2 regions of the Paucibacter sp. M5-1 genome follow, and region 1 is predicted to be linked to the other one. Evidence: riboswitches for the same ligand, from Rfam matches in the RefSeq annotation. Region 1 holds a riboswitch; the other holds the start of a gene.
The links. Region 1 has a riboswitch for S-adenosylhomocysteine ahead of metH (methionine synthase). Riboswitches for the same ligand answer to the same signal wherever they lie in the genome.
Positions count from the first base shown of each region.

Region 1 (4,206 bases):
GCCGACATAGAGGTACTCCAGCTCCATGCGCACATCGAGGAACAGGGACTCGGGGTGTTCTTGCAGATAGGCCTGGGCCTCGACGGGGAGCAGATGTTTCATGGGGGTATTGACGCGCTCTCTAAAATGGCCGGATGAACGCTTCCACCCGACCCTACACGCGCGGCGCGCAGCTGCCCGAGATTCTGCAACAACGCATCGTCATCCTCGACGGCGCGATGGGCACGATGATCCAGCGCTACAAGCTGAACGAGGCCGATTATCGGGGCGAGCGCTTTGCCGGCCATGGCAAGGACCTGAAGGGCAATAACGACCTGCTGGTGCTGACCAAGCCGGAGGTCATCAGCGAGATCCACGAGCAGTACCTGGCCGCCGGCGCCGACATCATCGAGACCAATACCTTCGGCACCACCTCGGTGGCGCAGGAGGACTACGAGCTGGGCGAGCATGCCTTCGAGATGAATGTGGCCGCCGCCCGGCTGGCCCGCGCCGCCTGCGCCAAGTACAGCACGCCGGACAAGCCGCGTTTCGCTGCCGGCGCGCTAGGCCCGACGCCGCGCACCGCCAGCATCAGCCCCGATGTCAATGACCCCGGCGCCCGCAATGTCGACTTCGACACCCTGAAGACCGCCTACTACGAGCAGGCCAAGGGCTTGCTGGACGGCGGGGTGGACCTGTTCCTGGTCGAGACCATCTTCGACACGCTGAACGCCAAGGCGGCGATCTTCGCGCTCGACGAGCTGATGGAAGACACCGGCGAGCGCCTGCCGGTCATCATCTCCGGCACCGTCACCGATGCCTCGGGCCGCATTCTCTCGGGCCAGACCGTCACCGCCTTCTGGCATTCGGTGCGCCATGCCAAGCCGCTGGCCATAGGCCTGAACTGCGCGCTCGGCGCGACGCTGATGCGGCCCTATATCGAGGAACTGGCCAAGGCGGCCGGCGACACCGCGATCAGCTGCTACCCGAACGCCGGCCTGCCCAACCCGATGAGCGACACCGGCTTCGACGAGACGCCCGATGTGACCGGCCGCCTGGTCGGCGAGTTTGCCGCCGCCGGTTTCCTGAACATCGCCGGCGGCTGCTGCGGCACGACCCCGGCCCATATCGCGGCGATCGCGCAAAAGGTCTCGGCCTACAAGCCGCGCGCCTGTGGCCAGCGATTCTTCAGCGAGCTGGTGGCCGAGCAGGCGTGAATCAGTAGAGCTTCAGCAGCCGCTCCATATTGACCAGCAGCTTGAGCTCATGCGGCGCCAGGCTGGCAGCAATGGCCTGGCTGGCCAGGCGGGTGTCGCGCGGCACCGGCTCGCTCAGCGGCGCGCCGCTCTTGCCCAGCAGCGCGGCGACCAGGGGTTCGTTGGCGCTGTGGCCGCGCTTCGCGACGACGCCGACCTCGCCATTGGCCAGGCGCACCAGTGAGCCGGGCGGGTAGAGGCCGACGGCCTTGATCAGCGCGGCGCCGGCCTCGTCGGGCTGCTGCAGCTCATCCAGATAGACGGCACGCGCCGCCTGGGCGCCCGACAGGGCCTTGCGCGAGCGCCGCGGGCTCAGCCGCGCGCCGTAGAGATCGACGCGGCGCAGCACCCGCGCCATCTGCTCCGGCACCGAGCGCGCGGCCAGGGGCCCGGGGCCGGCCTCATGATGCAGGCGCACGATCTGCAGCCATAGCGAGTCGTGCACGCCCAGCGTGCGCAGCAGCTCGGCGCTGCGGTCGCCATGGCCGACCAGCGTGGCTCGATGGGCCTCGCTGGGGCGTTCGTCCTGGCCGGCCAGCCGGTCCTGCAGGGCGCTGATGCTGATATTCATCGACAGCGCCGCCTGCCCCAGCACCAGGCGCAGATCCTCGGCCCAGCCGAGCTGGCGCGCGCACAGTTCGCACAGCAGCAGGCTCAGCAACGCGTGACGGGCGCTGTAGTGCTGGAAATCCTGGCTGGACTCGAAGATCAGCAGCATCAGGGCCGCATCGGTCTGCTGCTGGACCCGCGACAGCATCTCCTGCTGCAACGCCTGAAAGCGCGGCAGAAAGTCCTCGGCCCGAGGCTCGCGCAGCAGCGCATGGCCGCGCAGCTGCAGATCGGCCCAGGCGGACTGATCGCTGACCTGGGGCACGGCGGCGCCGCCCCGCTCGGGCCGGTAGCTGGTCTGGGCGCGGGCGATGGCGCCCAGCGTGGCGCCCTGGTGCATCATCGTGTCGACCTTGTGGGCCAGCGCGCGCTGGTAGTCCTTGGTCTCATGGGCCTGCACCCAGGCACCGCGCTGTATCAGCGCCTGGACCAGGGGGCTGTCGCTGAGCACCTGGCCGCGCGCGATCAGCAGCTTGCCCTCGGCGTCGCGCAAGGAAAAGTCCAAGACCTGGCCGATGCGCAGGCTGTGAGGGGGCAGGGGTATCAGATCCACGGTGGTTCGCTAGAGCTCTGTACGGATTGTCGGCGCGCCGGCAGCCGGCTTGAGTCGGCGGCCGGGACGCAGCGTAAAATGCGCCACGGTCCGAGGAGCGTTGCGACGGGTGCAGGGTCAATCGACCGCCCGCCAGGCTTGGATCTGCAAGGGCACCAGCCTTTTCAACGACGCTCACCGATCCATGATTTCGTCGTGGCCGCGGTGAGCCTGCGGTCCGATCCTTTGCCGAGGCCGCCATGAACACCGCTACCCCCCAGACCACGCCGCCACCGATGAAGCTCTCGGGGCTGGAGCCGGTGCAGATCGGCGCCGGCACGCTCTTCGTCAATATCGGCGAGCGCACCAATGTCACCGGCTCCAAGGCCTTCGCCCGCATGATCTTGGCCGGCGAGTTCGAGCAGGCGCTGGCGGTGGCGCGCCAGCAGGTCGAGAACGGCGCCCAGGTCATCGACATCAATATGGACGAGGCCATGCTGGACAGCAAGGCGGCGATGGTGCGCTTCCTGAACCTGATCGCCTCCGAGCCCGAAATCGCCCGCGTGCCCATCATGATCGACAGCTCCAAATGGGAGGTGATCGAGGCCGGCCTGAAATGCATCCAGGGCAAGGGCATCGTCAACTCGATCTCGATGAAGGAGGGCGAGGCCGAGTTCCGCCGCCAGGCCAATCTGGTGCGCCGCTATGGCGCGGCCGCCGTCGTGATGGCCTTCGACGAGAAGGGCCAGGCCGACACCTTCGAGCGCAAGATCGAGATCTGCGAGCGGGCCTACAAGATCCTGGTCGACGAGGTCGGCTTCCCGGCCGAGGACATCATCTTCGACCCCAATATCTTCGCGATCGCCACCGGCATCGAGGAGCACGACAACTACGCGGTCGACTTCATCAACGCGACCCGCTGGATCAAACAAAACCTGCCTGGCGCCAAGGTCAGCGGCGGGGTCTCGAACGTCAGCTTCAGCTTCCGCGGCAATGACCCGGTGCGCGAGGCCATCCACACCGTGTTCCTGTACCACGCGATCCAGGCCGGCATGGACATGGGCATCGTCAACGCCGGCATGGTGGGGGTCTATGACGACCTGGAAGCCACCCTTCGAGAACGAGTCGAGGACGTGGTGCTGAACCGTCGCCCCGATGCCGGTGAGCGCCTGATCGAGGTGGCCGAGAGCGCCAAGGGTCTGGCCAAGGACGACACGGCCCGGCTGGCCTGGCGCGCCGGCGATGTCAACGCGCGGCTCTCGCACGCGCTGGTGCACGGCATCACCGACTTCATCGTCGAGGATACCGAGGAGGCCTGGGTCGCGATCCAGGCTGGCGGCGGCCGCCCGCTGCATGTCATCGAAGGCCCGCTGATGGCCGGCATGAATATCGTCGGCGACCTGTTCGGCCAGGGCAAGATGTTCCTGCCCCAGGTGGTCAAGAGCGCGCGGGTGATGAAGTCGGCCGTGGCCCATCTGATCCCCTATATCGAGGAAGAAAAGCGCCAGCTGGAGGCGGCCGGCGGCGATGTGAAGCCCAAGGGCAAGATCGTCATCGCGACCGTGAAGGGCGATGTGCACGACATCGGCAAGAACATCGTCACCGTGGTCCTGCAGTGCAATAACTACGAGGTCGTCAATATGGGCGTGATGGTGCCCTGCCAGGACATCCTGGCCCGCGCCAAGGTCGAGGGGGCCGACATCATCGGCCTCTCGGGCCTGATCACGCCCAGCCTGGAAGAGATGCAGCATGTGGCCGCCGAGATGCAGCGCGACGACTACTTCCGCATCAAGAAGATTCCGCTGCTGATCGGCGGCGCCACCTGCAGCC
Region 1 covers NZ_JAPZLM020000001.1:4,053,687-4,057,892, forward strand. Annotated here, with positions in the region: gene O5M90_RS19150 (rhodanese-like domain-containing protein) at 1-102, opposite strand, end outside; gene O5M90_RS19155 (homocysteine S-methyltransferase family protein) at 135-1,196, shown strand; gene O5M90_RS19160 (HD-GYP domain-containing protein) at 1,198-2,397, opposite strand; S-adenosyl-L-homocysteine riboswitch at 2,484-2,580, shown strand; partial or broken gene metH (methionine synthase) at 2,628-4,206, shown strand, end outside.

Region 2 (4,206 bases), 410 kb from region 1:
GGTGGCCAGGATCTCGGCAATGTTCTCGCGCGTCGAGCCGACGCAGCTCAGATGCGGCGCGGCCTCATGGCCCATCGCCGCGATGTCCATCACGGTGGCCAGGGTCTTGTCGCGGGTGGAGCCGCCGGCGCCATAGGTGACGCTGAAGTACTGCGGCTGCAGGACGCTCAAGTCCTGCACCACGGTCTTCAGCTTCTCGGCGCCCACCGGCGTGTTGGGCGGGAAGAATTCGAAACTGACAGCGGTCGTCATGGTTGTTGTGCCCACAAGAAGAACTCTTTATTGCCATCACCCCCGGTGATGGCGCTCTCGAAATAGCCGCGCACCTGCCAGCCCAGCGCCGCTGCGGCCTCGCGCGCCCGGGTCTCCAGCAGCGGGTACTGGGCCGCATCGCGCACCAGGCCGCCGCGGCCCAGGGCCTTGGGCCCCAGCTCGAACTGCGGCTTGATCAGCAGCAAGACCTGACCCCCCGGCGCCAGCCAGGGCGCCAGGCGCGGCAGCTCGCCCAGCATTGAGATGAAGCTCAGGTCGCCGACGATCAGCGCAAAGCGCTGCGCCGGCTGGTACTGCCGCACATGCATGCCCTCGATGGCCTGCACTCGCGGGTCGCCCGCCAGGCCGGCATGCAGCTGGCCATGGCCGACATCGATGCCGACCACCTGCGCGGCGCCGCCTTTGAGCAGACAGTCGGTGAAGCCGCCGGTGCTCTGGCCGATGTCCAGCACAGTCAGCCCGCTGAGGGCCAGCCCGCTGGTCTTCAGCGCGCCTTCGAGCTTGAGCCCGCCGCGCGAGACATAGCGCAGCTCCGCGTCATCGGTGATGCGGAACTGCGCCGTCTCGGGGATGTCCTCGCCGGCCTTGCGGATGGCGACCCAGCCCTTGACGGAGGCCCATTCGGCCGCGCCGTTCTCGATCAGCCGCTGGGCGGCCGAGCGCGTCGGCGCCAGGCCTTGGGCGACGAGCAACTGATCCGCACGCATCGGCTCTCAGTAGCGGTAGGTGTCGGGCTTGAACGGGCCTTGCTTGGGCACGCCGATATAGGCGGCCTGCTCGTCCGTCAGCTCGCTGAGCTGGGCATTCAGCGTGACCAGCTGCAGGCGCGCGACCTTCTCGTCCAGGTGCTTGGGCAGCACATAGACCTTGCCGATGTCATAGGCGTCCTTGTGGGCGAACAGCTCGATCTGGGCGATGGTCTGATTCGCGAACGAGGAGCTCATCACATAGCTCGGGTGGCCCGTGCCGCAGCCCAGGTTCACCAGGCGGCCCTTGGCCAGCAGGATGATGCGCTTGCCGTCCGGGAAGATGACGTGATCGACCTGGGGCTTGATCTCTTCCCACTCGTACTTCTCGATCGAGGCGATGTCGATCTCGTTGTCGAAGTGGCCGATATTGCAGACGATGGCGTTGTGCTTCATCGCGGCCATGTGCTCGTGGCGGATCACACCCTTGTTGCCGGTCGTCGTCACGAAGATGTCGGCCTTGTCGGCGGCATATTCCATCGTCACGACGCGGTAGCCTTCCATCGCGGCCTGCAGCGCGCAGATCGGGTCGATCTCGGTGACCCAGACCTGGGCCGACAGCGCCCGCATGGCCTGGGCCGAGCCCTTGCCCACATCGCCATAGCCGGCGATCACGGCGATCTTGCCGGCGATCATCACGTCGGTGGCGCGCTTGATGCCGTCCACCAGCGACTCACGGCAGCCGTAGAGGTTGTCGAACTTGCTCTTGGTGACCGAGTCGTTGACATTGATCGCGCGGAACAGCAGCGAGCCCTTGGCGCTCATCTCCTTCAGGCGGTGCACGCCGGTGGTGGTTTCCTCGGTCACGCCGATGATCTCGGCGCTCTTGCGGGTGTACCAGGTGGGGTCCTGGGCGATCTTGGCCTTGATCGCGGCGAACAGGATGCGCTCCTCCTCGCTGCCCGGCTTGGCCAGCACCGACAGATCCTTCTCGGCCTTCTGGCCCAGGTGCATCAGCAGCGTCGCGTCGCCGCCATCGTCCAGGATCATGTTCGGGCCTTCGCCGGCCGTGCCCTTGGCGCCGAAGTCAAAGATGCGATGGGTGTAGTCCCAGTAGTCCTCCAGCGTCTCGCCCTTGTAGGCAAACACCGGCGTGCCGGCCGCCACCAGCGCGGCGGCGGCGTGGTCCTGGGTCGAGAAGATATTGCAGGAGGCCCAGCGCACCTCGGCGCCCAGCGCCTGCAGGGTCTCGACCAGCACGCCGGTCTGGATGGTCATGTGCAGGGAGCCGGTGATGCGCGCGCCCTTGAGCGGCTGGCTGGCGGCGTATTCCTTGCGGATGGCCATCAGCGCGGGCATCTCGCTCTCGGCGATGCTCAGTTCCTTGCGGCCCCAGGCGGCCAGGCTCAGGTCGGCGATATGGTATTGGTCAGCGGACAGCGTCGTCATTGCAAAAGCTCCTTCATGTTTGAAGCCGCAATGCCGGTGGGACGTCAGAGTCAAAAAACGGTCACCCACGCGAGACATTGCGGGTGAGCGCGGTTGCAGTGGTCTGAAGATCAACGCTTCAAGACAATCCGAGCCTGGCCTCAATGGGAGCTGAGGTTGCAACGCTCCTCGGAAGGCTCGAATTCTAGCCGCAAGCCGCACGGCTCTGGTGTGGAATAGCGCCGGGATTGACGACAATCCCGGCCCATGCAGCCTTTGAATCTTTGCCCCCCGGCGGCCTTGCGTGCCGTGCGCGGCGTGCTCACCGACATCGACGACACCCTGACCGCCGACGGCGCGATCGCTCCCGAGGCCTTGCGGGCGCTGCACGAGCTGCGCGCCGCCGGCCTGCCGGTCATCGCGATCACCGGCCGCCCGGCCGGCTGGAGCGAGCCCTTCGCGCTGGCTTGGCCGGTGGCCGCCATCGTGGCCGAGAACGGCTCGGTGATGTTGCGCAATGAGAGCGGCGCGCTGCGCCGCGATTTCAGTCAGGACGAGGCGACGCGCAGCGCCAACTTCGCCCGGCTGCAGGCCTGTGCGGCCGAGGTGCTGGCGCGCGTGCCGGGTGCCCGCCTGGCGACCGACAGCCCGGGGCGGCTGACCGATATCGCGATCGACCACAGCGAGTTCGCCCATCTGGCGCCGGCCCAGATCGCGCAGGCCTGCGCGGTGATGCGCGAGCATGGGCTGACCGCCACCGTCAGCTCCATCCACATCAACGGCTGGATCGGCGAGCACAGCAAATGGACCGCCGCTCAATGGGCGGTGCCGACCGCGCTGGGCCTGGACTTCGACGCGGGCGACTGGGTCTATGTCGGTGACTCGACCAATGACCAGCTGATGTTCGAGCGTGTGCCGCTGTCGGTCGGGGTGGCCAATATCGCGCGCTTCGTGCCGCAACTGCAGCGCTTGCCGGCCTATGTCACCGACGCCGAGCGCGGCCAGGGCTTCGCGGAGCTGGCTGCGGCCCTGCTGGCGGCGCACGGCGGATCCGGCCGATGAGTCACCGCCATCGTCTGCTGCTGGTCGAGGATGATGTCAAGCTGGCGGGCCTGATCGCCAGCTTCCTCGGCCAGCATGGTTTCGAGCTGCTGCTGGAGGAGCGCGGCGACCGCGCACTGGCCCGTTTCGAGCGCGAGCGCCCGGACCTGGTGCTGTTGGACCTGATGCTGCCGGGCCTGGACGGTCTGGCCGTGTGCCGAGAACTGCGCCGTCTGAAGGCCGACGTGCCGCTGCTGATGCTGACCGCGCGCGATGCGCTGGCAGACCAGGTGCTGGGCCTGGAGTCCGGTGCCGACGACTATGTACTCAAGCCGGTGGAGCCGATGCTGCTGCTGGCCCGCTTGCGCGCGCTGCTGCGTCGCCGCAGTGCCGACGCGGCAACCGTGCCGGCACCGCTGCGTCTGCTGGATGGAGCGCTGTCCCTGTGCGCGGCACGGCGCGAGGCCCATCTGGCCGACACGCCCCTGTTGCTCAGCACCCAGGAGTTCGAAATGCTGTGGGTGCTGGGCCGGCGCGCCGGCCAGGTGGTCTCGCGCGACGAGCTGCTGCAGGCGCTGCGCGGCCTGGAGTTCGATGGCCTGGACCGCAGCGTCGACCTCTGCATCAGCCGGCTGCGCCGCAAGCTGGGCGACACCGCACGCACACCGGCGCTGATCAAGACGGTCTGGGGCCGCGGCTACCTGCTGGTACCCTGAGTCGACACCATGCTGCGTTTCTACCTGCGCCTGTTGCTGCTGTTGCTGCTGGTCGGGGTGCT
Region 2 covers NZ_JAPZLM020000001.1:4,459,663-4,463,868, forward strand. Annotated here, with positions in the region: gene metF (methylenetetrahydrofolate reductase [NAD(P)H]) at 1-252, opposite strand, end outside; gene O5M90_RS21205 (TlyA family RNA methyltransferase) at 249-980, opposite strand; gene ahcY (adenosylhomocysteinase) at 987-2,408, opposite strand; S-adenosyl-L-homocysteine riboswitch at 2,487-2,584, opposite strand; gene O5M90_RS21215 (HAD-IIB family hydrolase) at 2,655-3,449, shown strand; gene O5M90_RS21220 (response regulator) at 3,446-4,144, shown strand; gene O5M90_RS21225 (ATP-binding protein) at 4,154-4,206, shown strand, end outside.
Region 2: another riboswitch for S-adenosylhomocysteine. It lies ahead of ahcY (adenosylhomocysteinase); the one in region 1 lies ahead of metH (methionine synthase).